Regions from separate parts of the Streptomyces sp. NPDC054813 genome, predicted to be linked through region 1. Evidence: riboswitches for the same ligand, from Rfam matches in the RefSeq annotation. Region 1 holds a riboswitch; the other holds the start of a gene.
The links. Region 1 has a riboswitch for ZMP and ZTP ahead of ACWGJB_RS21905 (bifunctional 5,10-methylenetetrahydrofolate dehydrogenase/5,10-methenyltetrahydrofolate cyclohydrolase). Riboswitches for the same ligand answer to the same signal wherever they lie in the genome.
Positions count from the first base shown of each region.

Region 2: linked by a shared signal. The riboswitch ahead of ACWGJB_RS08250 (glycine hydroxymethyltransferase) and the one ahead of ACWGJB_RS21905 (bifunctional 5,10-methylenetetrahydrofolate dehydrogenase/5,10-methenyltetrahydrofolate cyclohydrolase) in region 1 are both predicted to bind ZMP and ZTP.

Region 1 covers NZ_JBSHAF010000010.1:180,655-183,731, reverse strand. Annotated here, with positions in the region: gene ACWGJB_RS21915 (RNA polymerase sigma factor) at 1-31, shown strand, start outside; gene ACWGJB_RS21910 (CU044_5270 family protein) at 24-1,001, shown strand; gene ACWGJB_RS21905 (bifunctional 5,10-methylenetetrahydrofolate dehydrogenase/5,10-methenyltetrahydrofolate cyclohydrolase) at 1,002-1,850, opposite strand; ZMP/ZTP riboswitch at 1,877-1,959, opposite strand; gene ACWGJB_RS21900 (hypothetical protein) at 1,977-2,144, opposite strand; gene ACWGJB_RS21895 (nuclear transport factor 2 family protein) at 2,132-2,497, opposite strand; gene ACWGJB_RS21890 (hypothetical protein) at 2,670-2,966, shown strand.
Region 2 covers NZ_JBSHAF010000003.1:455,841-458,917, reverse strand. Annotated here, with positions in the region: gene ACWGJB_RS08250 (glycine hydroxymethyltransferase) at 102-1,556, opposite strand; ZMP/ZTP riboswitch at 1,589-1,678, opposite strand; gene rocD (ornithine--oxo-acid transaminase) at 1,782-2,987, shown strand.

The sequences.
Region 1 (3,077 bases):
GGCTCTTTCCGAGGAACACCGCCATGGCTGACGAACTCGATCTGCTGCGCGCCGCCGACCCGGTACCCGCCGACGGCCCCCACTTCGGCGACGGCCCCCTGGACCACACCGCCGAACGGCACCTCGCCCGATTGCTGCACGACGCTCCGCACCCCTGGCGCCGGACCCGGCCGCGACTGGTGTGGTCGCTCGCCGCGGCCCTCGTCGCCGTGGCCACCGCCCTGACCGTGCTGCTCGGCGGTCCCGCCGGCACTCCCGCGGTCGCCGCACCCCGGCCGCTGGCCGTCCGCGCCCACTCCACCCCCGTACCACTCGCCGAGGTCGCGAAGCTGGCCGCTGTCGCGGCCCAGGACGGGTCCCCGGCGCTGCGCCAGGGCACCCACGTGCAGTCCTGGAGCCTCGGCATGAGCGACGGCAGGCCGCCGGTCACGCTGCCGGAGGAGCGGGTGGTGCGCTGGGCCGCGGACGGCAGCCATACCGAGGTGGTCGTGGCGACCGACCCGTCCCACCCCGGCCGCCCGGTCCTCACCGACGACGGTGACCGGTCGCGGCTGGTCGAGGACGGCCATGTGCTCAGCCGGCGGACCTTCCCGCCGATGTGGGGCGACGCCCCGCCGTTCGGCACACCCCCGCACGACCCGGCGAAACTGCGCACCTACCTGACCGAGCTGATCTACAGCCACACCCTCACCACGTCGGAACTCCTGGACGCCTCCCGCGAGCTGCTCGACAACTGGACGCTCGGCGCCCGGGAGTCGGCCGCCCTGGCCCGCCTCCTCGCCGACGCCAAGGGGCTGCGCCCGGCCGGCCAGGTCACCGACCGGCTCGGCCGCACCGGGCAGGCGTACGTCCACGACGAGGCCTCGGGCGCCCGGCGGATGCTGATCCTGGACCCGGCCACCGGTGCCGTACTCGGCCTGGAGACCACGTTCACCCGGGGCGACCCCGAGTACGGCGTGCGGGCCGGTGACGTCATGGAGTACAGCGCCTGGATGCGCTGATCACACCCCGAGCTGCCGGGCGGCCGCGGTGACCGTCTGCTCCAGCAGCACGGCGATGGTCATCGGGCCGACCCCGCCCGGCACCGGCGTGATCAGCGAGGCCCGTTCGACGGCGGTGTCGAAGTCGACGTCACCGACGTTCCCCTCGTTGTAGCCCGCGTCGAGCACGACCGCGCCCGGCCTGATGTCCTGGCCCCGGATCAGCCGGGGCCGGCCGACGGCGGCGACCACGATGTCGGCCTCGCGAACGGCCGCCGACAGGTCCCGGGTGCGGGAGTGGCAGTAGGTGACGGTGGCGTCGCGGGCGAGCAGCAGCATGCCGGCCGGCTTGCCCAGGATCGCGCTGCGGCCGACGACCACCGCCCGCTTCCCGGCCGGGTCGACGTCGTACGCGTCGAGCAGCCGCAGGATGCCGCCGGGCGTGCAGGAGACGAAGCCCGGCAGGCCGAAGCTCATCGTCGCGAACGACGCGAAGGTCACGCCGTCGACGTCCTTCTCCGGCGCGATCGCCTCGAACGCCGCCCGCTCGTCGATGTGTTCGCCGACCGGGTGCTGGAGCAGGATGCCGTGCACCGCCGGGTCGGCCGACAACTCCCGCAGCGTGCCGACGAGTTCCCCGGTGGTCGTGGTGGCGGGCAGTGCCACGTGCCGGGAGGCGATGCCGGCCTTGCGGCTGCGGTTCTGCTTCATCCGGACATAGGTGACGGAGGCCGGGTCCTCGCCGACCAGCACGGTCGCCAGGCACGGCGTGGTGCCGGTGCGTGCGGTGAACTCGGCGGCCCGCTGCGCGGTCTGCTCGACGATCCGGCGGGCGACGGCGGTTCCGTCCATGAGACGGGCATGGGTCATGCGGCACACTCCTGAGCTGGTCAGACCTTGATCGCCCAGGCGCACGGCATCGACAGTGCGGGCCGCTCCACGGTGGTGCTCCACCTCAGCGCCAGTCACGGCCCGCGCCCAGCGTAACCGAGGTGCTCAGCGTTTCCCACGGCGGTGCGCCGCCCGCAGGGCCGTCCGCAGCAGCACGACGGACGCGCGCGGAGGCGTGCGGCGGCTGTGCCCCAGTCCGGCCCGTGCCGAGAAGGTCCAGGTCAGCCGCGCGCTGACCTGGACCCTCGCGGTCCTTCCGGCTACTCGTCCCATGCCTGGATCATGATCTGTTCGGCGATCTTGCCGTCGCGCAGCGTGATCATCGACTCGGCGAGCACCCGGACGCCGTCCGCGTACTCGCACGACTCGCTGTAGGCGGCCTGGTCGCCCTGCACGATGCACTGGTCCAGCTTGTGCGTCATGTCCCGGCTGTAGACGTCGTCCAGCATCGCGGCTATGTCCCTGCGGCCGTGCAGGACTTTGGGGTGGCTGGGCTGGGCGGTGCGGTCGACGATACGGATCTCCGCGTCGTCCGTGTAGAGCGCCAGCAGGGTGTTCCCCGTGTTTCCCTCTACGGCCCGGCGCAGCGTGGCGGTGTCGAACGTGGAGCCTGTCGCGGTGCCCATGATGACCTCCTGCGGGAGCCCGCGACCCGATGCGGAGCGGGCCGCGACAGCCCCACCTTCGAGCCTCCTCCGCCCCGCCGGGCTCGGCAAGCGCAGGCCGGGCGCTCCGCCTGACGGGTGAGGGGGACCGGCTGCCCGTGTCCGGCCCGGCGCCCGGGCCGTTGCTGGAGACATGATCTCAACACGACGTATCGTCGCCGCCGTCGGCCTCGCCGTCGGGGTCACCGGCCTCGCCGCACCCATGGCGAACGCGGCCGATGCGAGCGCACCGCACCCCGGGAAGCTCACCGCGCTCGGCGTGCTCGACTCGGTCTCCCGCAGCGGCATCCCGGCGGAGTACCAGGGCCAGATCCCCAAGGTCTCGGAGCAGGTGCAGGGGCTGAACGGAGTCCACAAACTGAGCGAACTGCACCAGATCACCGACCTGGCGGCGCCGGCCATGGGACTGGTGCCGGGCATCGAGTACTGACCCACGCCCCACCCCGAGGGCCGTCCCGGAAAATGGGGCGGCCCTTCGTCGTACTCGGTGCCCGGCGGCCGACTACCGGGCGCTCGGTGCCCGGCGCCCAGGAACCGCGTG
Region 2 (3,077 bases), on a different contig from region 1:
CGAGGCGGAGGGTTGTTCGGTGCGCGGGGGCTGCGGCGCCGTTGTGGCTGGTCGCGCAGTCCCCCGCGCCCCTCAGGGGGCGCTGCCCCTGACGGCGTCGATCAGCCCAGGTCGATCTCGGGGTACAGCGGGAAGCCCGCGACCAGGTCCGTCGCGCGCTGGGCGATCTCCGTCGACACCTTCTCGTCCAGGACGTGGGAGGCCTTGCTCGGGGCGCCCGACTTCGTCGTGCCCGGCTCGGTCGCCGTCAGGACGCGGTCGATCAGGGCCGCCACCTCGTCCATCTCGGCCGTGCCCAGGCCGCGCGTGGTCAGGGCCGGGGTGCCGATGCGGATGCCGGAGGTGTACCAGGCTCCGTTCGGGTCGGCCGGGATCGCGTTGCGGTTGGTGACGATGCCGGAGTCGAGGAGGGCCGTCTCGGCCTGGCGGCCGGTGAGGCCGTAGGACGACTCGACGTCGATCAGGTTGAGGTGGTTGTCCGTGCCGCCGGTGACCAGGGTGGCGCCGCGGCGCGTCAGGCCCTCGGCCAGTGCGCGGGAGTTGTCGACGATCCGCTGGGCGTAGTCCTGGAAGGCGGGCTGCCGGGCCTCGGCGAGGGCGACGGCCTTGGCGGCCATGACGTGCGGGAGCGGGCCGCCGAGGACCATCGGGCAGCCGCGGTCGACCTGGTCCTTCAGGGAGTCGTCGCACAGGACCATGCCGCCGCGCGGGCCGCGCAGCGACTTGTGGGTGGTGGTGGTCACGATCTGGGCGTGCGGGACCGGGTCGAAGTCACCGGTCAGGACCTTGCCTGCGACCAGGCCCGCGAAGTGCGCCATGTCGACCATCAGGGTCGCGCCGACCTCGTCGGCGATCTCCCGCATGATCCGGAAGTTCACCAGCCGGGGGTACGCGGAGTAGCCGGCCACGAGGATCAGCGGCTTGAACTCACGGGCCTGGGCGCGCAGCGCCTCGTAGTCGATCAGGCCGGTCGCCGGGTCGGTGCCGTAGGAGCGCTGGTCGAACATCTTGCCGGAGATGTTCGGGCGGAAGCCGTGGGTGAGGTGACCGCCGGCGTCCAGGGACATGCCGAGCATCCGCTGGTTGCCGAAGGCCTGCCGCAGCTCGGCCCAGTCGGCCTCGGAGAGGTCGTTGACCTGGCGGGCGCCCGCCTTCTCCAGGAAGGGGACCTCGACGCGGTCGGCGAGGACGGCCCAGAAGGCGACCAGGTTGGCGTCGATGCCGGAGTGCGGCTGGACGTAGGCGTGCTGGGCGCCGAACAGCTCGCGGGCGTGCTCGGCGGCGAGCGCCTCGACGGTGTCGACGTTGCGGCAGCCGGCGTAGAAGCGGCGGCCGACGGTGCCCTCGGCGTACTTGTCGCTGAACCAGTTGCCCATCGCGAGCAGGGTCGCCGGGGAGGCGTAGTTCTCGGAGGCGATCAGCTTGAGCATCTCGCGCTGGTCGTGGACCTCCTGGCCGATGGCGTCGGCGACCCGCGGCTCGACCGCGCGGATCACGTCGAGGGCAGCGCGGTACGCGGTGGACTCGGTGGAGAGGGGCGCGGACTTGTCTGACATTCGGGACCTCCGGACATGGCGTTCGGCGTTCACGGTTCGGCCCAGGCGCACGGCACTCGATCAGACGCGGGCCGCTCCCCGATGGTCGGTCCCATCCCAGCGCGCCAGTCACGGCCCGCTGGTCAGACTACCCGGCACGCCGGGCCCAGGGGCCGTGGCGTCCACCAGTCGGGCAGCGGCAGAGGGTAGTAAGGGGGACACCTCGCCGCGTTCTCTGGAGTCGCCGTGACCACTACGGAAGCCCTCATCGCCGCCGCCGACGCGCACAGCGCGCACACCTACCACCCGCTGCCGGTGGTGATCGCCACTGCCGAGGGGGCGTGGATGACGGACGTGGAGGGGCGCAGGTACCTGGACTTCCTGGCGGGCTACTCGGCGCTGAACTTCGGGCACGGCCACCCCCGGCTGGTGGCGGCGGCGAAGGCGCAACTGGAGCGGGTGACGCTGACGTCCCGCGCCTTCCACCACGACCGGTTCGCCGCCTTCTGCACGGAACTGGCGGAGCTGTGCGGGATGGAGATGGTGCTGCCGATGAACACGGGGGCGGAGGCGGTGGAGACCGCCGTGAAGACCGCCCGGAAGTGGGGGTACCGGGTCAAGGGGGTGCCGTCGGAGCGGGCGAAGGTGGTGGTCGCCGGCGGCAACTTCCACGGCCGTACGACGACGTTGATCAGCTTCTCGACCGATCCCGAGGCACGGGCCGACTTCGGGCCGTACACCCCGGGCTTCGAGATCGTGCCGTACGGCGACCTGACGGCCATGCGGGCCGCGCTGACCGAGAACACGGTCGCGGTGCTGCTGGAGCCGATCCAGGGCGAGTCCGGGGTGATCGTGCCGCCGGAGGGCTACCTGGCGGGGGTGCGGGAGCTGACGCGCGAGCGGGACGTGCTGTTCGTCGCGGACGAGATCCAGTCCGGGCTCGGGCGGACCGGGCGGACCTTCGCGTGCGAGCACGAGGGGGTCGTACCGGATGTGTACGTCCTCGGGAAGGCGCTGGGGGGCGGGGTGCTGCCGGTGTCGGCGGTGGTGGCGCAGGCCGAGGTGCTGGGAGTTTTCCGGCCCGGCGAGCACGGGTCCACCTTCGGCGGGAACCCGCTGGCCTGTGCGGTGGCGCTGGAGGTGATCGCGATGCTGCGCAGCGGTGAGTACCAGGAGCGGGCCGCCGAGTTGGGGGAGGTCCTGCATCGGCGGCTGGCGGAGATCGCGAGCAGTGGGCGGGTGACCGCCGTGCGGGGGCGGGGGCTGTGGGCGGGCGTGGACGTGGATCCGGGGGTGGGGTCGGGGCGGTCGGTGTCGGAGCGGTTGTTGGAGCGGGGGGTGCTGGTGAAGGACACCCACGGGTCGACCGTGCGGGTGGCTCCGCCATTGGTGGTGGCGGAGGAGGATCTGGAGTGGGGGGTCGAGCAGCTGTGGGAGGTTTTGAGCGCCTGAGGGGGCGCCACCGCGAGACGAGCGCGCGTGCCGGTGCGTCGTGGCTTGCCGCGCCCACGCGGCGGTAGCCGCAGATCCGATACAGCCCCG